One region of the Mesorhizobium sp. BE184 genome, then DNA from elsewhere that is predicted to be linked to it. Evidence: predicted binding sites of a transcription regulator. Region 1 holds the regulator's gene; the other holds the start of a gene.
The links. The regulator LexA, encoded in region 1, represses DNA repair genes until DNA is damaged. The targets are predictions, from matches to a motif close to TGTTCNNNNTGTGTTCNG.

Region 1 (10,554 bases):
CCGCCTTCTCTCGCCGCAGCCTATGCGAAGGGCGGCGCGGCGTGCCTGTCCGTGTTGACCGACCGGCCCTCCTTCCAGGGCGCGCCGGAGTTCCTGACCGGGGCCCGCAACGCCGTGTCCCTGCCGGCGCTGCGCAAGGATTTTCTCTTCGACCCCTATCAGGTCCATGAGGCGCGGGCCTGGGGCGCCGACGCCGTCCTCATCATCATGGCCAGCGTCGATGACGCGATGGCGGCCGAACTTGAGGATACGGCGTTTTCGCTCGGGATGGACGTTCTCATCGAAGTGCATGACGAAGCCGAGACCGAGCGGGCGCTTCGGCTGAAATCAAGGCTGATCGGCATCAACAATCGCGACCTGCGCACCTTCGAGACGACGTTGCAGACCTCCGAACGGCTCGCCTCGATGATCCCGAACGATCGCCTGCTGGTGTCCGAAAGCGGCATCTTCACCAATGAAGATTGCCGCAGGCTGCAGAAAAGCGGGATCGATACCTTCCTGGTCGGCGAAAGCCTGATGCGGCAGCCCGACGTGACGCAAGCGACGCGCGCGCTGCTCAGCCTCGACATCGCCGCGGCGCAGGCCTGAGATGGCCGGCGATTCGCTGCCCGTCCCAGGCCTCACCCATATCGGCGCCACCGGCGAAGCCAACATGGTCGATGTCGGCGGCAAGGCCGAGACTGTTCGCTTCGCGGTGGCCGAAGGGTTCGTCTCCATGCAGCCGGAAACGCTGCGCATGATCCTCGACGGCAATGCCAGGAAGGGCGACGTGCTGGGCACCGCGCGCATCGCCGGTATCATGGCCGCCAAGAAGACGCATGAGCTGATCCCGCTCTGCCACCCGCTTCTGCTGACCAAGGTGTCGGTGGAGATCGAGCCCGACGAAAGCTTGCCGGGCTTGCGCGTGACGGCGCAAGCCCGCGTAACCGGCAAGACAGGCGTGGAAATGGAAGCGCTGACGGCAGCCTCCGTCGCCTGCCTGACCATCTACGACATGGCCAAGGCCGTAGACCGGGCCATGGTCATATCCGGCATTCGGCTGAAGCTGAAAAGCGGCGGAAAATCAGGCGATTACGAGGCGGCGTGATGGCGCTTGTTCCAGTCGCCGAAGCACTGCAGCGCCTGCTGGACGGCGTTGAGCCCTTGCCCGCCGAGAACGTCGCGCTGCACGAGGCTTTCGAGCGTGTCCTTGCACAGCCTCTGGTCGCCCGGCGTACCCAGCCGCCCTTCCACGCTTCCGCCATGGACGGCTACGCGGTCAAGGCGGCCGATGTGTCGACCGCGCCCGCCCAGCTCACCGTGATCGGCGCCGCGCCGGCTGGCCAGGGATTTGCCGGTACTGTGGAGCGCGGCCAGACAGTGCGTGTCTTCACCGGCGCACCGCTGCCGGCGGGTGCCGACACGGTCGTCATCCAGGAAAACGTCCGCGCCACCGGCAACGGCGTCATTGAGGTGCTGGAACCGGCCAGCCCTGGCCGCAATGTGCGAAAGGCCGGCCTCGATTTTGCCGACGGCGACGTCGTCCTTGAAAAAGGCCGGCTGCTCGATCCCGCGGCCCTTTCGCTGGCGGCTTCGGCAAACTATCCGCGAGTCCCCGTCATCGGCCAGCCGCTCGTCGCCATCATCGCCACCGGCGACGAATTGATGCTGCCGGGCGCTGAACTCGGGCCAGACCAGATCATCTCGTCCAATGCCTATGGCGTCGCCGCCGCGGCCCGCTCGGTTGGCGCGCAAGCCATTGATCTCGGCATCGCCAAGGACAGCAAGGACGCCATCGCAGCCCTGGTGCGCAAGGCGGTGGCGGCTGGCGCAAACGTCATCGTCACGCTCGGCGGCGCTTCCGTCGGCGATCACGATCTCGTCCACGACGTGCTCACCGGCGAGGGCATGACGCTGGATTTCTGGAAGATCGCCATGCGTCCCGGCAAACCGCTGATGTTCGGGCGCATGGGGCCCATCCGCTGCGTTGGCTTGCCTGGCAACCCGGTGGCGAGCCTCGTTTGTACGCAGCTGTTCCTCAAGCCGCTGCTGGCCCGCCTTGGCGGGCGGCAATTCGTGCAAGACATCCGCGAGGCACAGCTTGCCGCCCCGATGGCCGAAAACGACCAGCGCCAGGATTATGTGCGCGCCGTCGTCCACGATGGAGCAAGCAGCCTAACGGCGACGCCTTTCAGCGTGCAGGATTCGTCCATGCTGCGCATGATGGCCGACGCCAACGGCCTGATCGTGCGCGAGCCTTTCGCCCCCGCCGCCGCAGCCGGGGACCCGTGCAAGGTGCTGATGCTGCGCTGACGCCCGCGTGGCGGCGGGCTTGCTGAACAAAACGTCAACACATTCATTAAACTTTAAACGGTTGCGGAACACAACTGGAACAGATAGTGTTTGTTCTGGGTTTGTTTTTTCGATTCTGTTCGACACCCTTGGGGGCCGCAATGCTGACGCGCAAGCAACATGAACTGCTTCTTTTCATCCATGAAAGGCTGAAGGAAAGCGGCATTCCCCCTTCCTTCGACGAGATGAAGGAGGCGCTGGATCTGGCTTCGAAGTCGGGCATCCACAGGCTCATCACGGCGCTGGAAGAGCGCGGCTTCATCCGCCGGCTGCCGAACCGCGCCCGCGCCCTGGAAGTGCTTCGCCTGCCGGATTCGATCGCGCCAGGTCTCAACGCCGCGCGGAAATTCTCGCCCGGAATTATCCAGGGTGGCCTCGGCAGGCCGCAACCGAAGGAGCCGACCCGTCTGCAGGCCGCCGGCAACGACGACGATGCCGCCGCCGCCATTTCCATTCCCGTCATGGGCCGCATCGCCGCCGGCGTGCCGATCGACGCCATCCAGCACAAGACCCATTCGATTTCCGTGCCGCCGGACATGATTTCGGGCGGCGAGCACTACGCGCTCGAGGTCAAGGGCGATTCGATGATCGAGGCCGGCATTTTCGACGGCGACACGGTCATCATCCGCAACGCCAACACCGCCAGCCCCGGTGAGATCATCGTCGCCCTGGTGGACGACGAGGAGGCGACCCTCAAGCGCTTCCGCCGCAAGGGCGCATCCATCGCGCTGGAAGCGGCGAACCCCGCCTATGAAACCCGCATCTTCGGCCCCGACCGGGTCAAGGTGCAGGGTCGGCTGGTCGGGCTGATCAGGCGCTACTGATCCGGATCAGCGGCTTGGCTTGGCTTGGCTTGACGTATCGAATCCGACACGCGGCTTGGAGTTTGCCGCGCATGGTTGCGTCATTCATCTTCCGAATTTTGCTCGTCTTCCGCATTTCGTCTTTGACGGCTCGCGTCCTGGCGTGACCGGCGCTCGAACGGCGGCAGTCCCCTCGCCTCGCGCGAGAACTGCCGCTGCACGTGCCAGGGCCGGTAGTCGCCAACGATGGCGAACTGGATTTCCGCTGGCGCGGCGGCTGACTGCGGAGCGAAATACACGGCGGCGCTGCCCGATTGCGCAAGCTCCTGTCTGGTGATGACCGCAACCAGCGGGTCATGGCAGGGATCGGAAGCGGTTGCGTCGTCGATGACGATCAAGGCCGCGAATCCGCAGGCATTGCCGGCCGACCGTTCGTCCTTCACCCGCGCCACGATTGCCCCCGAGACGTGCCGCGCCACGCAACTGTCCGGTGTGCAGAGAAATGGCGTGCCGGGCGGGAGGTCGAGCGCGCCGGTTGTGACCAGCCTTGTTTCTTCGCCTTTGAGGGTTTCGGGCCCGATCACAGTTTCCGCATCAAGCGCGCGACGCCAGTTGTCGATGGTGAACTGGTTCGGCTTCGGCCGATTGACGGCGAGTTCGCCGCCGCCGATCGGCATGGCGATCAGATGCGCATCCTCCGCGACCAGGACGTCCGGCGTTCGCACGCTCGGCATGGCGAGTATGCCGCCAAGCGCGAACGGAATGGCCGCCAGGCGCAGCCGGGTCGTCGCCACGGTCGCGATCACCAGCGCGACGGTGACGAGCAGGACGGACTGGATGGACACCAGCCCGACCGCATCGACTGGCGACCGCACGGAAATCCAATCGGAGATGGCGATCATCGCCGTCAGCCCCTTTCCCACCACGTAGAGAAATGGCCCGTCGGCGCCGAACGGCATGGCGATGGCGGAGAGCACCGCGAAGGGCATCACCGCCAGCGAGACGATGGGCATCACGGCGAGGTTGGCGAACAGGCTGAGCGGCGACACGCGCTGGAAGTGCCACATGGCGAACAAGGCGGTGGCGCTGCCGGCGATGATCGTGGTCGCGGCGATGCCGACCCCGGCGCTGAAGAACCGGCCCGTGAGATCGGCGAGGAGTGAGCGCTCCGCCGGCGGGCCGCTTGCGCTTTTGGTCGCGCGGTAGTCCGACCACCACGCATAGGCGCCAACCAGCGCCGCGGTCGCTGCGAACGACATCTGGAAGCTCGGGCCGACCACCTCGTGCGGCGACACCAGGATGACGATGACCGCCGAGATGGCGAGGTTGCGCATGGTCAGCGCCGCGCGGTCGAACAGCACCGCCGTCAGCATCACCGCCAGCATGATGAAGCTGCGCTCGGCGGCGACAACGACGCCCGAAATGGAAAGGTACGCCGCGATCGAAAACAGCGCCGCCGCGGCGGCATATTTCTTCACCGGGCGTCGCGAAGAAAAGCCGGGAAACAGCGCGAAGGCGGCGCGCAGCATCACCATCACCGTGCCGGCGACCAGCGCCATGTGCAGCCCGGAAATCGAGATGATGTGGTAGATGCCGGTGCGCCGCATCGCCTCGTTGATCGGCTCGGGAATGCCGGCGCGCACGCCGACCATGAGGGCGGCGGCGATTTCGCCTTCCGGTCCGCCAATGGTGGCGCGGATGCGGCCTGCGATGGCGTCGCGGATATTCTGCACCGCCGTCGCCAGCCGCGCCTTGAGCGGCACCTCCTTGATTGGCTCCAGCTTGGGATTGCTGAGGAAAAAGCCGCTGCCGCCCAGGCCCTCGAAATAGCTTTCGAAGGAGAAGTCGTAGCCGCCCGGCCTCACCGGCCCGGTCGGCGGCAAAAGTCGCACGAAGCCGCTGACCTGCGATCCCGCCATTGTTCCGGCCGGGATGGCGCGGGCCGACAGCCGCACGCGCTCCGGTTGGTAACGCAGCTTCGGCCGCGCGGTCGAAATCACGTCCAGCGTCAGCCGCACCCGGCCGCTGGCCAGTTCGTCGATTGAAACGACCCGACCGGTCAGGCGCGTGGAAATGTCCGACCCGAGCGTCTCGCCGCCGCCCCGCCAGGTCTCGACCTTCGCCGCCAGAACGCCGAGCGCGCAAAAGAACCCGACAGCGAACAAAAGATGCATTTTCGGCTGCGAGCGGCAGGCGAGCATCAGGCAGGCCAAAGCCACGACGCACATGACCGGCTGCAGGAAACCGGGTTCGGATGCCACCGCGAAATAGAACAGGGCTCCAGTGGCCAGGAAGACAGGAACGAGCAGGAAGCCGACGCCTCGGTCGAGTTCCGTACCGGAGGCCACGGCAAGGCTGCGGCCAAGGTCATGGACGGAAATCCGGCCAAGACTTTGCGCGAGCCGCCATCTGGCCGGACCGGGCCGGGAAAGCTGGATCTTTCCGGGCAGATATTCCGCGGGAAGGATTTCACCTTGAGGGGCAGGTCCGTGCGCCGGCTCCCGCAACGGCGACGCTGCTGCGCCGTCATCGGCTGTGACCGGCGAGCTTCGCATAGCCGCGGTATCTACCCGCAACCCGGCATGAGAATCCGGCGCCGGCGTCGGCGCGAACAGCGACCGTTCGCTGACGTCGCGGTCAGCTTTCCCGCTGTCTTTGCCGCCCCGGCCCTGCCCCGCCATCGGGTCTGCCCCTTGCGCCCATGCCCCCCTATGCTACATGAACGCCCGGCGCGGAAAAGTCCGCCAATGCCCGAAGGTTCTGAAGAGTTCTATGTCCGAAACGGTCGTTACCCGCTTTGCCCCCTCGCCCACCGGCTATCTCCATATCGGCGGCGCGCGCACGGCGCTGTTCAACTGGCTCTATGCCAGGCATACGGGCGGCACGATGCTGCTGCGCATCGAGGATACCGACCGCGAACGCTCCACCGATGCGGCCACCGCCGCCATCCTTGATGGACTGTCCTGGCTTGGCCTGACCTGGGAGGGCGAGCCGGTCTCGCAATTCGAGCGCGCCGCTCGCCACCGCGAGGTGGCCGAGGAACTGGTTCGCAACGGCAAGGCCTATTATTGCTACGCCACGCCGGCGGAACTGGAGGCGATGCGCGAGAAGGCCCGCGCCGAAGGGCGCCCGCCCCGCTACGACGGCCGCTGGCGCGACCGCGACCCGTCGGAGGCGCCTGCCGGCGTGCGCGGCGCGATCCGCATCAAGGCTCCGTCCGAGGGCGAAACTCTGGTGCGCGACAAGGTGCAGGGCGACGTGCGCTTTCCCAACAAGGACCTCGACGATTTCATCATCCTGCGCTCCGACGGCAACCCGACCTACATGCATGCCGTGGTGGTCGACGATCATGACATGGGCGTCACCGACATCATCCGCGGCGACGACCACCTGACCAACGCAGCGCGCCAGACGGTGATCTACGACGCCATGGGCTGGACCGTGCCGAGGATGGCGCATATTCCGCTCATTCACGGCGCCGACGGAGCGAAGCTGTCCAAGCGCCATGGCGCGCTCGGCGTCGAGGCCTATCGCGCCATGGGCTATCTGCCCGAGGCGCTGCTGAACTATCTGGCGCGGCTTGGCTGGAGCCATGGCGACGACGAAATCATGTCCGTGGCCGACATGGTCTCGTGGTTCGACATTGTCGACGTCAACAAGGGCGCCGCGCGCTTCGACTTCGCCAAGCTCGAAGCGCTGAATGGCGTTCACATGCGCGCCATGGACGACGCGGCGCTGACGAATATCTTCATCGAGACGCTGCCGCATCTGCCGAATGGCGAGGCGCTGGCCGCGAAGCTGGACGAGAAGGCCAAGGACCGGCTGCTACAGGCCATGCCCGGGCTGAAGGAGCGCGCCAGGACACTGGTGGAGCTGGCCGACAGCGCCTATTTCCTCGTCGCCGACCGGCCGCTGGCGCTGGACGAGAAGGCGCACGCGATTCTCGACGCCGATGCCAAAGCCGTGCTTGCGGCATTGCTGCCGGGATTTGAGGCCGTGACCGACTGGAACGCGGCATCGACTGAGGCCGTCGTACGGTCTTATTCCGAGGCAAACGGCCTTAAGCTCGGCAAGCTTGCGCAGCCCTTGCGCGCCGCTCTGACGGGCCGCAGCACGTCTCCCGGCGTGTTCGACGTTCTGGCCGTGCTGGGTCGCGACGAAAGTCTGGCGCGCATCGGCGATCAAATCGATTAGAGGGGACCTGGCACAAGAAATTGGCATTGAAAGGCGCGTATTGCGGTGCAACATTAGCGTTGGACTAATCAGGCATGCACCCTCGGGCGGGGTAGTGTTCTCGCGCATTCAAAAATTTTTCCAACGCTTTGCGTTGCAAGATAATTTTGCCTGAAGGGCAAGAGGAAACAAAAGGAGTTTGCGATGACCGAAAAGACTGCAACACTGGACCTGGGCGGCAAGTCCCACCAGTTCAAGGTCCGAAGCGGCTCCATCGGCCCGGACGTCATCGACATCGGTGCACTCTACTCGACGACGGGCGCTTTCACCTACGATCCAGGCTTCACCTCGACCGCCGCCTGTGAATCGGAAATCACCTTCATCGACGGCGATGCTGGCGTTTTGCTGCACCGCGGCTATCCGATCGACCAGTTGGCCGAGCATGGCGACTTCCTCGAAGTCTGCTACCTGCTTCTTTACGGCGAGCTGCCGACCAAGGCCCAGAAGGACGATTTCGATTACCGCGTGACGCGCCACACCATGGTGCATGAGCAGATGTCGCGCTTCTTCACCGGGTTCCGCCGCGACGCGCATCCGATGGCCGTCATGTGTGGCGTCGTCGGGGCGCTGTCGGCGTTCTATCACGACTCCACCGACATCTCGGATCCGTACCAGCGCATGGTCGCTTCCATGCGCCTGATCGCAAAAATGCCGACCATCGCCGCCATGGCCTACAAGTACCATATCGGCCAGCCCTTCATTTACCCGAAGAACGACCTCGGCTTCGCCGCCAACTTCCTCCACATGTGCTTCGCCGTGCCATGCGAGGAATACAAGGTGAACCCGGTGCTGGCGCGCGCCATGGAGCGCATCTTCATCCTGCACGCCGACCATGAGCAGAATGCCTCGACCTCGACGGTTCGCCTGGCCGGCTCTTCCGGCGCCAACCCGTTCGCCTGCATCGCCGCCGGCATTGCCTGCCTGTGGGGGCCGGCGCATGGCGGCGCCAACGAGGCGGCGCTCAACATGTTGTCCGAGATCGGCCATGTCGACCACATCCCGGAATTCATCGGTCGCGCCAAGGACAAGAACGATCCGTTCCGCCTCATGGGTTTCGGCCACCGCGTTTACAAGAACTACGATCCGCGCGCCAAGATCATGCAGAAGACCGCGCATGAGGTTCTCGGCGAACTCGGCATCAAGGACGATCCGCTGCTCGACATCGCCATGGAGCTCGAGAAGATCGCGCTGACCGACGAGTACTTCATCGAGAAGAAGCTCTACCCGAACGTCGACTTCTATTCCGGCATCACGCTGAAGGCGCTGGGCTTCCCCACTACCATGTTCACCGTGCTGTTCGCCGTCGCCCGCACCGTCGGCTGGATCGCGCAGTGGAAGGAAATGATCGAGGACCCGCACCAGAAGATCGGCCGTCCGCGCCAGCTCTACACCGGCGCGCCGGAGCGGGATTACGTGCCGATTGCCAAGCGGTAGAACGGCAGTCGGCAGTCGGCAGTCGGCAGTCGGCAGTCGGCACTGCATCGTGCACAGATTTCAGCCGTGCAAGGCCAATTTACCCGATTGCCGATTGCCTATTGCCGAATTACTTCCATCACCGCCTCGGCTGCGATCTCGCCGGCCGGGCGGTCGGTCGCCATGCGGCGGCGCACCTCCGCAAAGCCTTCCTTCTGCCAGGCGCGCATCTCGGTGTCGGTGAACAGCGCCTCGACATGCCGTGCCAGATTCCCCGGCCGGACATAGTCGTTGTAGAACTCCGGCACGATGGCGCGGTCGGCGATCAGGTTCGGCAGCAATGCCGACCAGGACGTGATCAGCCGCTGCGCAAGGCGCATGACCGGGTCCAGCCGGTATGCCGAAACCATCGGCACCCCGCTCAGCGCAAGTTCGAGCGAGACCGTGCCGGAGGCAATCAGCGCCGCATCAGCCTGGCCGAAAGCCTGCCATTTGGCGTCCTGGGCGGTGACAATCTCGGGCTGATCCCGCCAGCCGGAAACCGACGCGCGCACCAGATCGGCCACATGCGGAACGGTCGGCAGCAGCAGCCGCAATCTATGCCCACGCGCCTGCAGCACCGAAACGGTTTCGCCGAACGGTTCGATCAGCCGGTGCACCTCGCTGCGACGTGAACCCGGCAGCAACAGCAGCGTCTTGGTACGCTCCGCCGACAGATCGCGCGGATTGCGCTGTCCTTCGGCTGCCAGCGCGACGCCGGCATCGTGCGTCAGCCGGTGGCCGACATAGGTGCCCGGCGGCCCACCCAGGCGCTGCAATTCGGCCGGCTCGAAGGGCAGCAGGCACAATATGCGATCGACATAGGGCTTCATGGCGGGCGCCCTGCCCGGCCTCCAGGCCCAGACGCTGGGGCAGACATAATGGATGACCGGAATGGACGGGTTCGCCGCGCGCACCTTCTTCGCAACCCGCAGCGAGAAATCCGGACTGTCGATGGTGACGAGGCAATCCGGCTGCTCGGCGGCGATGGCAGCGGCTGTCTGGCCGATGCGGCGGATCAGCCGCGGCAGGTCGCGCAGGATGGCGCTGACGCCGACCAGCGCGATCTCGCCGGCATCGAACAGCGAGGCAAGCCCGAGTTCCTGCAAATGGCGACCACCGATGCCGGCAAGGTGAACCTCGCGGCCGCTGGCAAGCTGCAGCGCCCGTACGAGATCCGCGCCGAGCAGATCGCCGGATTCCTCCCCAGCGACCACCGCGATTCTGAGCGGCCTGCTGTCCGTCGGCTCATGCTCCATGGATGCGGTCTCCATGAACATCATCCTTTGCCGGCAGGCCGATGACGAACAGGCCCAGCCGGTCTGCGGCTTCGATCACCCTGCCCGCCTCCATCACCAGCGAGCGCCCGGCCTCGACGGCAATGCCGGACAGCCCGGCGGCATGGGCCAGTTCGACGGTCTGCGGGCCTATCGATGGCAGGTCGGCGCGCACTTCCTGCCCGGGCTTGGCGCATTTGACCAGCACCCCGCCCGCCTTTCCGGCAAGGCGTCCGTGACCGCGTAAATCCTTCACCCGCTCCAACAGGCCGTTGGTGCCCTCGATGCCTTCGAGCGCGACAGCCCTGCCACCGATGGCCACCGCGGCCTGGCCGATGTCGAGTGCCCCGATCGCCTTGGCGGCCGCACGCGCGGCCTCGATGTCCCGCCAGTCCGATTTTTTGGGCGCGATCTTTCCGAAAGCGCCTTCGCTAGCAAGCAGATCGGGCACGATCTCG
Region 2 (10,554 bases), on a different contig from region 1:
GTACTCGAATTCACCCGCGCGCCGGCCATGCCCGATTGGCTGGGCCGGATACTGGAAGTGCGGGCTCGCGAGATGAACCGGATGGGCGAGCGTCTCTGCAATGAACGCGGCGCGATTGCCCTGCCGCGCCTGCCGATCATCGATCCCGAGGCGGGCTTCGCCAGCGACGGCTTCCACGCTTCCGAACTTGGCTACCGGGCATGGGCGGAACACATGCTGCCCGGCGTGCTGGGCGGAGAGGAAGCCGCGATCTGAGTCAGGGGCTCCAGTGTCCCAGCAGACCGGCGAGCGATGTCGCCGCCAGCGCCAGCACCGCCAGCTTCCAGAAATCGGCGCGGCGCTTCAAGCCCGGCCAGCCGAGCGGCTTGATGATCTGGATCGCCATCAGCGCGATAATCACGAGCGCGAGAAATTTGGTCATGCCGTTTCGGATGTCCGGTCGCTCGTTTCGAGCGGATACTTGAGCCAGATGCCTTTGAGCAGGTGTGCCGGCCCACGTCAAAGCCGAATGAAGTCCGTCCTTAGTCAGATGGACGGGACGCAGGCCTTAACGCTAGAACTGGCTGAAAACATATCTGGGAGGATAGGTGTTGGCGTCACGGTATCACGAGATCTACGACGGCTGGAAACGCGATCCGGAAGCGTTCTGGGCCGACGCTACCCAGGCGATCGACTGGTATCGCCCGGCCGACACGATCTTCGATCCGGCCGGCGGCGTCTACGGCCGCTGGTTCACTGGCGCCACCTGCAATACCTGCTTCAATGCCGTCGATCGACATGTCGACGGCGGCCGCGCCGATCAGCTCGCGCTGATTCACGACAGCGCCATGACCGGCAAGGTACAAAAATTCACCTTCGCCGAACTCAAGCGCGAGGTTGTGGCGCTGGCCTCCGTGCTGCGTAACCAGGGCGTCCAGAAAGGCGACCGGGTCATCCTCTACATGCCAATGGTGCCGGAAGCAGCGATTGCCATGCTCGCCTGCGCGCGGCTTGGCGCAGTGCATTCGGTCGTGTTCGGCGGCTTTGCCGCGCGCGAACTCGCCACCCGCATCGACGATGCCCGTCCGAAGGTGATCGTCTCGGCGTCCTGCGGTCTCGAACCCGGCCGGGTCGTGCCCTACAAGCCGCTGCTCGACGGCGCCATCGAACTGTCGCGGCACAAGCCGGACCGCTGCATCATTCTCCAGCGCGACGAACTGCGCTGCGAACTGATTGACGGCCGCGATCTGGACTATGCCGATGCCGTGGCGCGCGAGCGGGCCGCCGGCGCCAATGTCGACTGCGTGCCCGTCGCCGCCACCGACCCGCTCTACGTGCTCTATACCTCCGGCACCACCGGCCAGCCGAAGGGCGTGGTGCGGGACAATGGCGGCCATATGGTCATGCTGAAATGGTCGATGGAGAACGAGTTCGGCGTCAAGCCCGGCGAGGTGTTCTGGGCCGCGTCGGATGTCGGCTGGGTGGTCGGCCATTCCTACATCGTCTATGCGCCGCTGTTGCATGGCTGCACCACCGTCATGTTCGAAGGCAAGCCTGTCGGCACGCCCGATGCCGGTACATTCTGGCGCGTCATCGCCGACCATGGCGTCGTCGCGCTCTTCACCGCGCCGACAGCGTTTCGCGCCATCAAGGGGCAGGACCCAAGGGGCGAGTTCGTGCCGAAATACGATCTGTCGAAGTTCCGCACCCTGTTCCTCGCCGGCGAGCGCGCCGATCCGGAAACGGTCAAATGGGCCGAGCAGAAGCTTGGCGTGCCGGTGATCGACCACTGGTGGCAGACCGAAACCGGCGCGCCCATCACCCAGAATCCGGTCGGCCTCGGCATGCTGCCGGTGAAATACGGTTCGCCCGGCGTGCCGATGCCCGGTTACGACATCCGCGTGCTGGACGATGCCGGCCATGAGGTGCCGCGCGACACGCTCGGCAATGTCGTTCTTAAGCTGCCTTTGCCACCCGGCTGCCTGCCCACCCTCTGGAACGCCGACAGACGCTTCCGGCAGGCCTACCTCGACGAATTCCCCGGCTACTACAAGACCGCCGACGCCGGCATCGTCGACGAGGACGGCTATCTCTTCGTCATGGCGCGCACTGACGACATCATCAATGTCGCCGGCCACAGGCTTTCGACCGGAGCGATGGAAGAGGTGCTGGCCGAGCATCCCGATGTCGCCGAATGCGCGGTGATCGGCATCGCCGACGCCATGAAGGGGCAGGTGCCGCTCGGCTTCGTCGTCCTCAACGCCGGCGTCTCACGCGAGCACGCGGAGATCGAGAGAGAGGCCGTGCGGCTCGTGCGCGACCGCATCGGCCCGGTCGCGGCCTTCAAGACCGTGGTGACGATCAAGCGCCTGCCGAAAACCCGCTCCGGCAAGATCCTGCGCGGCACCATGCAGAAGATCGCCGACCGCGAAGACTGGACCATGCCGGCCACCATCGACGATCCGGCGATCCTCGAAGAGATCGCCGCCGCGCTCGGGACGAGGAACATCGGCAGCTAGGTCAGGACCCGGTTGGCTTGCCTGCGTCCCAGTTCGGCACGCAAAGGTTAAGGCCCAACCTCGTATGGCCCTGAAAGCAGGACTGTCACCTGTGAATCGTCGGTGGATAAGCTGTGGAAAACACAAGATGTTGCGGTGAACAAACCATGAAAATCGAGCCATCTCTGATTCGTCGCTGATTCGTTCCGCCTTTGATCGAAATGTTAATTCAAACCAGGCCAAAACCACCCAAGGCGTTAAAACCGGTTAGGAAATATTAGCAATTTCATAATGTTGGCAGACCTCGCTCAACTCCAATCCATTCGGATTTCGGATTTCGCCGGCAAAAGTTAACGACGAGACCTCCGGCAGGCAAAATCGCCGCTGGAGCGATTCAGCATGTGGTGCCCATCCTACCGTGCCAATCCACATTTAGCCGTGAACAGACCATGAATCGGGCCGAGTCAGCGATTCGTCGCTGATTCGTTCCAGACTCGTTCCATATCTTAATTTCGGCGCCGAGAACGATGCCAGACAGCAGCCTTGCCGCCTTTCGGGCAACATTCTGCTTTCACCTGGTCCAGTCAGACCCTATGTGTCGAAAGCAGTTTCAGGAAAAATGCGCAGGGTATCGTCGAGAATTGCATCCCTCAGCCGCCAGGCTGTGCATTCCAGACGACCACGGTCAGATCACGGGCGAGAAAAGTCCTCCCACACTGATGAACATCCAGCCGAAAACGAATGAACCGCTGATCCTCTCCGGGCGCGACGTCACCGCCGTGTTGGGGCCGACCAACACCGGCAAGACACATCTGGCGATCGAGCGGATGGTCGCCCACGAAAGCGGCGTCATCGGACTTCCGCTGCGCCTGCTGGCGCGCGAGGTCTATGCGCGGCTGTGCGAGAAGGTCGGCGCCCACAAGGTGTCGCTGATCACCGGCGAGGAAAAGATCCAGCCGGTCGGCGCCAAATATTCCGTCTGTACGGTCGAAGCCATGCCGCGCGAAACCGATGCCGCTTTCGTGGCCATCGACGAGGTGCAGTTGGCTGGCGACCTCGAACGCGGCCACATCTTCACCGACCGCATCCTGCACCTGCGCGGCCGCCAGGAAACCCTGCTGCTCGGCGCGGCGACCATGCACGGCATTCTGCAGCGGCTCTTGAAAGGCGTGTCGGTGGTGACGCGGCCGCGTCTTTCGCATCTCGCCTATTCAGGCTCCAAGAAGCTGACGCGCCTGCCGCGCCGCACAGCCATCGTCGCTTTCTCGGCCGACGAAGTGTACGCCATTGCCGAACTGATCCGCCGCCAGCAGGGCGGCGCCGCCGTCGTGCTCGGCGCGCTGTCGCCACGCACCCGCAATGCCCAGGTGGCGCTCTATCAGTCGGGCGATGTCGATTATCTGATCGCCACAGACGCCATCGGAATGGGCCTGAACCTCGACGTCGACCACGTCGCGTTCGCCCAGAACCGCAAGTTCGACGGCTACCAGTACCGCCAGCTCACCGCCGCCGAACTCGGCCAGATCGCCGGGCGCGCCGGACGCCATCTGCGTGATGGCACCTTCGGCGTCACCGGCAAGGTCGATCCTTTCGAGGATGACCTGATCCACAAGCTCGAAAGCCATGAGTTCGAGCCGGTGAAGGTCTTGCAGTGGCGCACCGCGAACTTCGATTTCACCAGCCTGGATGCCTTGAAGCGCTCGATCGAAACCAACGCCCCGGTCGAAGGCCTGACGCGGGCGCTGCCGGCGGTGGATGCGCAGGCGCTCGAATTTCTTTCCAAGGATAGCGAAATCCGCGCCCTCGCCACCGGCCTTGAGCGCGTCTCGCTGCTATGGGAAGCCTGCGCCCTGCCCGACTACCGCAAGATCGCACCGGCCCAGCATGCCGACCTCATCGCCTCGATCTATATGGACCTCGCCAGGCACGGCCATGTCGACGAGACATACATGGCCGAGCAGGTTCGCCGCGCCGATACGACCGAAGGCGATATCGATACGCTGTCGCACCGCATCGCCCAGATCCGCACCTGGACCTTCGTCTCCAACCGGCCTGGATGGCTTGCCGATCAGACACATTGGCAGCAAAAGACCCGAGAAATCGAAGACAGATTGTCGGATGCCCTGCATGAACGGTTGACGAAACGCTTCGTAGACCGCAGGACTTCCGTCCTTATGCGGCGCCTGAGAGAAAATACGATGCCCGAAGCGGAAATAGACGCGACCGGAACCGTGCTGGTCGAAGGCCATCACGTTGGAGAATTGCAGGGTTTTCGCTTTACGGCCGACCAGAGCGCCGGCGGCGAGGATGCCAAGGCGGTGCGCACCGCCGCGCAGAAGGCGCTGGCGGCCGAGTTCGAAGCGCGGGCCGAACGGTTCGCCGCCTCCGGCAACAACGACATAGCCCTGGGGTCGGACGGCGTGCTGCGCTGGATCGGCGCACCGGTGGGCACGCTGGTCGCCGGCGAGGACATGCTCAAGCCGCGCCTGGTGCTGCTGGCCGACGAGCAGTTGACCGGCCCGGCGCGCGACAAGGTTGCGGTCCGTGCCGAGCGCTTCGTCAATTTCCAGATCGAGACGCTGCTCAAGCCCCTGGTCGATCTGCGCGACGCTGAACAGCTTTCCGGCATTGCCCGCGGCATCGCTTTTCAGCTCGTCGAGCATCTCGGCCTCATCAATCGACGCGACATCGCCGAGGAGATGAAATCGCTGGAGCAGGATGGCCGAGCGGCGCTGCGCCGCCTGGGCGTGCGCTTCGGCGCCTACCATGTCTTCGTGCCGACGCTGATCAAGCCGGCGCCTGCCGGGCTTGTTACGCTGCTTTGGGCGCTGAAGAACGACGGCAAGGACAAGCCCGGCTTCGGCGATGTCGTCCATGCGCTGGCTTCCGGCAGGACATCCGCGGTCATCGATCCGGCTTTCGAGAAAACCTTTTACAAGCTTGCCGGTTACCGCAATCTCGGCCGCCGCGCCGTGCGCGTCGATATCCTCGAACGTCTTGCCGATCTGATCCGGCCTGCGACGAGCTGGAAGCCGGGCGTCGGGCCTCGTCCGGAAGGCGCTTATGACGGCAGCGCTTTCATGGTGACGCCGCCGATGATGTCGATCCTCGGCGCCACCGCCGATGACATGGAGGAAGTTCTCAAGGGGCTTGGCTATCGATCGGAGGCGAAACCCGCGGCCGACGTGAAGGCCCGGCTGGACGCCATCGATGCCGCGGCCAGGGAAGCGGCGGAAGCCAAGGCGGCGGAGACAGCGGCAAAGGGGGAAGCTGCCGCAGAAGCTGGCGAAGCCCAGGCAACTGACCCCAACGCCCCGGAAACGGCTGCCGGGCCGGCTGAAACGGTGACTCCAACAGCGTCCGAAGAAGCTGTGTCCGAGCAGGACACTCCCGACAATGCGAGATCGGAAGAGGAGCCCACCCCGGTTGAGGTGGCTGCCGGCGAACCTTCCACAGCCAGCGCTGAGCCGCCGGTTGAGGCGGCGGAAACTCCGGTCGCGCAAGAGGCCCCTTCGGAATCTGTCGCCGCCGAGTCCGCTGCTCCGGAAAGCGCAACCACCGAACCGGTGGCTAAGGCGGAAACTGCCGAGACGCAGCCTGCGACCGAAGGCGCGGAAATCGAGGAGCCCAAGCCCGTCCTCTTGTGGCGACAGGTACGGTTCGACCGGCATCGCGCCGGCCATCGTCACGACCAGCGCCAGCGCGGCAACCGCGCCAGCCAGGGACAGCCTGCCGGCGAGCAGACCGTCCCTGCCGGCGAACGCCCGGCCAACCGCGAGCGCTTCGGGCGGGACCGCTTCAAGGGCAAGCCCGGCGAAAGGCCGCAAGGGGAAAGGTCACCAGGCGAGCGGCAGGACCGGCGCGACCGCCCCGACTGGAACAAGGGCGGCAAGGATAGTCGCCGCGATGGCAATGGCGGCCCGCAAGGCAAGCCGGCGTTCCGCGACAAACCGCGCGAGGAGCGCCCGGCACGCGTCGATCCGGATTCTCCCTTCGCCAAGCTCGCCGCCCTGCGCGACCAGCTCAAGAAGTAGGACGCCGTCGATTCGATGGTCGCAGCGGGACGGCAGCGCATCGACAAATGGCTGTTTTTCGCCCGCGCTGTGAAATCGCGCTCTCTCGCCGCCAAGCTCGTCGTGGCGGGACGAGTTCGCATCAACGGCGACAAGGCGGAACAGGCCTCCGACACGGTCAAGCCGGGCGACGTGCTGACCATCACGCTCGATCGGCGTATCCTGATCTGGAAGATCGTCGACAACGGTCTTCGGCGCGGGCCGGCAGAAGAGGCGCGCAGCCTTTACGAAGACCTGTCTCCGCAGGAGACCATGGCCAAAACGACCTTGCCGACCGCGCTGGTTCCTGTGCGCGAGGCAGGCAGCGGCCGCCCCACCAAGAAACAGCGTCGCCAGACCGACAGGCTTTTCGACAACAATTGACCCCGCTCCGGCAAGGAAAGAAAAAACGTTTCCTCCAGCGGCCAGCAGCCGGCATGGCTGACCCTTGCAAGCGCTCGGCAAAGGCGTTACTCACCGCTCAAAAGACTTAGAAAGACGGGGCGTTCCCGGAGCCAATTGATGACTTATGTCGTTACCGACAATTGCATAAAATGCAAATACATGGACTGCGTCGAGGTTTGTCCGGTCGATTGCTTCTACGAAGGCGAGAACATGCTCGTCATCCATCCGGATGAATGCATCGACTGTGGCGTTTGCGAGCCGGAATGCCCCGCTGACGCTATCAAGGCGGACACCGAAAGCGGCCTCGACAAATGGCTGCAGGTCAACGCCGAATACGCCGAAAAGTGGCCGAACATTGCCGTCAAGAGGGAAGCGCCCGACGACGCCAAGCAGTTTGACGGCCAGACGGAAAAGTTCGAAAAATACTTTTCCCCCGAACCCGGCCAAGGCGACTGAAGCCTGACCGCATGGACCGGCGCTTACGGGACGAAATGTCATGGCTGCATTAACCGCCTTGACAGGGCGTCCCTTCGCGTATGCAGCAAATTGTTGATTCTTCCGACTTTTTGTGCTACACATCCCGGACATGCCGGTGACACAACGTCGATTGATGGCGCGAACGCCCTAATCACTGAAAGGTGAAATCTCCACTCCGGACCAGAGAAATCTGGGCCCGGCAACGCAGTTCGCGTTTGCCGTTTGGCTTGTCCGGCTGGTTTCACCTGTTGTGCGGCAGAGGCAGGGCCTTGTCGGCTCGCCGTTTGGGTTAGGCCGGCATCCGCCGGCGGCAAAATTAAGGAGTCCAGGGCGTAATGGCAACGATGACCCCCCCGAAGAAGAGCGCGACAACCGGGCGTCACGGCTTCAAGACCGGTGAATATATCGTCTATCCGGCGCATGGCGTCGGCCAGATTGTCTCCATCGACGAGCAGGAAGTTGCCGGGCACAAGCTGGAACTGTTCGTGATCGACTTCCAGAAGGACAAGATGCGCCTCAAGGTTCCGGTCGCCAAGGCGACCTCGATCGGCATGCGCAAGCTCAGCGAGACTGACTATGTCGATCGCGCGCTCAAGGTTGTTCAGGGCCGCGCCCGCGTCAAGCGCACCATGTGGTCGCGCCGCGCGCAGGAATATGACGCCAAGATCAATTCGGGCGACCTTATTTCCATTTCCGAAGTCGTCCGCGATCTCTATCGCGCCGACAACCAGCCGGAGCAGTCCTATTCCGAACGGCAGCTCTACGAAGCCGCGCTCGACCGTATGGCGCGTGAAATCGCCGCGGTGAACCGCATGTCGGAAACCGAGGCGGTGCGCCTTATCGAGGTCAACCTCAACAAGGGTCCCAAGCGCGGCGCCAAGGCCGACAATGAGGAATCCGAGCAGGAAGAGGCCGCGTAAGCAGCGCCTTCCATTTGAATGTCTAAAGCCCGGCCTTGCGCCGGGCTTTTCTTTTTCGTCGGCCTGGATTTGGCTTTTTCATACCAGCGCGACCAATAGCTGCCGGCCCATCCATTCGGCTCTTCCGCTGAAAAGTGCATTTATTTTCAGGCATCGGCGCGGCCGGTACGGAACAATCGCCCTCCCCGCCTCGTTATACGCCCGTCCTAGGGCGCCGCGGCAACGTTTCAAGACCGTCGCGGAACGGTTCAGGTTCCTGAAATCAGGCGGAGAAATCGGATGATGGAAGACAGTGCCGGACGTGCATTCATCCGCACCGCCATGAAGGCTCCTTATCTGGAACGCGAGGAGGAACATCAGCTCGCCGTCCGCTGGAAGGAGAACCAAGACCAGCATGCGCTGCACCAGATCACGCTGTCGCATATGCGTCTGGTCATCGCCATGGCGGCCAAGTTCCGTCACTTCGGATTGCCCGTTGGCGATCTCATCCAGGAAGGCCATGTCGGCCTGCTTGAAGCGGCTTGCCGTTTCGAGCCGGAACGCGAGGTCCGGTTTTCGACTTACGCTACCTGGTGGATTCGCGCATCGATGCAGGACTACATCCTGCGCAACTGGTCCATCGTTCGCGGCGGCACGTCTTCGGCGCAAAAAGCCCTGTTCTTCAACCTGCGGCGTCTCCGCGCCCGCCTTGCCACCGGGTCCGAACCGCTTTCCAACGAAACACTCTATCGCGAGATTTCCGCCGCCCTCGGCGTCTCTGAAACCGATGTGGCGATGATGGATTCCCGGCTGTCGGCGCCCGACAGTTCGCTCAACGCGCCGCTCACCGACGACAACGGCGCGGCCGAGCGCATGGATTTCCTTGTCGCCGACGATCCGCTGCCGGACGAGGTTGTCGGCGACACCATCGATGTCGAGCGCCGCACCGGTTGGCTGAAATCTGCGCTGGGTGCGCTGAACGCGCGCGAGCTGCAGATCATCGAGGAACGGCGTCTCACCGATGAAGGCGCTACGCTGGAGCAACTGGGCGCTACGCTCGGTATCTCCAAGGAACGGGTGCGCCAAATCGAAGCCCGGGCGATGGAAAAGCTCAAGGTGGCGCTGGTCCGGCAGAATCCGGAATTTCTGGCTGCCTGAGCCAGATCGGGCGGCACGTTTTCCAGTGCAGGCGTATGACCGGCTCAACCGCCGGAAGAAGCCTGCTTTTGTTTCTTCCGGGCGCGCGTCGAGGCGTTCAGAGCCACGGCGCTGCGAATGAGCGCCATGAGCGCCTTTTCGTCGATCTCTTCACCCTTTGATATGTCGATGGCGCGCCTGGTGTTGCCGTCGAGACTGGAGTTGAACAGGCCTGATGGGTCGTCCAGCGACGCGCCCTTGGCGAAGGTCAGCTTCACCACAGCCTTGTAGGTTTCGCCGGTGCAGATGATCCCGTCATGCTCCCACACCGGAACCCCGCGCCACTTCCATTCCTCGACCACTTCCGGGTCGGCCTTCTGGATGAGCTTTCGCACACGGGCGAGCGTCTCGCCACGCCAGTCGCTTAACTCCTTGATCTTCCCGTCGATCCGCTGCGAGGGGGATATTTCCTCGTCGCTCCGCGACCCACTTTTCTTCACGTTCGATCTCCCTTTCCCGTCATTTTGTGCCGGGCGGTTAGGCCTCGTTCACATTTTCTCGCCGGGCAATTTGCTGGCCTGCTTCACCCATGCGGTGAATCGGGATTCATCGAGCGCGTCACCCTCATGGATATGAAAATACCGGACGTCCTTCTGCCTGGAAGCGACCGGCGGGACGGGATCGAGCGCAGCGCCACGGAAGAAAGCCACCTTGATGTATTTGTCGAAAACATGAAAGCTGAGGAACGAGTGCTGGTCCTCCATTCCATAAAATGGCGAGTTCCATTTGACCGCCTTTTGGACGTCCGCAACGGTTTTCACGATGAGCGCGTCGAGGCGGCGCCCGACCTCGCGTTTCCAACCCGGCATGGCCGCGATATAGGCCTGCACCGGCGCGTCGCCGTGGCCTTTCGCGATCTGCGGATTGCCGCCGGAGAGACGGACCGGCTGGCCAGCCTTGGCCGGTTGCGGTTTTGCCACGCCCGGTTTTCGCGCTGTTACGCTGCCTTTGGCAGCAGCCGATTTGTCTTCTGCCTTCCCGGCAATGGTTTTGGAGGTGGTGGGCATTGCGTTCACCCCGCTGTTCAACCGCCCAAGGATAGTCGAT

Region 2: a site for LexA is predicted at 2,962-2,979, ahead of J2X35_RS13705 (helicase-related protein). Genes of this name have one in related genera too.

The regions. Positions count from the first base shown of each region.
Region 1 is NZ_JAVDVU010000001.1:1,349,571-1,360,124, forward strand. Features, by position in the region: gene trpC (indole-3-glycerol phosphate synthase TrpC) at 1-588, shown strand, start outside; gene moaC (cyclic pyranopterin monophosphate synthase MoaC) at 590-1,087, shown strand; gene glp (gephyrin-like molybdotransferase Glp) at 1,087-2,292, shown strand; gene lexA (transcriptional repressor LexA) at 2,433-3,155, shown strand; gene J2X35_RS06660 (ComEC/Rec2 family competence protein) at 3,236-5,815, opposite strand; gene gltX (glutamate--tRNA ligase) at 5,907-7,328, shown strand; gene gltA (citrate synthase) at 7,512-8,801, shown strand; gene lpxB (lipid-A-disaccharide synthase) at 8,900-10,093, opposite strand; gene J2X35_RS06680 (UDP-2,3-diacylglucosamine diphosphatase LpxI domain-containing protein) at 10,068-10,554, opposite strand, start outside.
Region 2 is NZ_JAVDVU010000003.1:20,878-31,431, reverse strand. Features, by position in the region: gene J2X35_RS13720 (SGNH/GDSL hydrolase family protein) at 1-255, shown strand, start outside; gene J2X35_RS13715 (hypothetical protein) at 257-421, opposite strand; gene J2X35_RS13710 (propionyl-CoA synthetase) at 591-2,498, shown strand; gene J2X35_RS13705 (helicase-related protein) at 3,197-6,511, shown strand; gene J2X35_RS13700 (RNA-binding S4 domain-containing protein) at 6,527-6,913, shown strand; gene fdxA (ferredoxin FdxA) at 7,052-7,390, shown strand; gene J2X35_RS13690 (CarD family transcriptional regulator) at 7,747-8,331, shown strand; gene J2X35_RS13685 (RNA polymerase factor sigma-32) at 8,611-9,468, shown strand; gene J2X35_RS13680 (DUF1801 domain-containing protein) at 9,513-9,947, opposite strand; gene J2X35_RS13675 (DUF1801 domain-containing protein) at 9,996-10,514, opposite strand.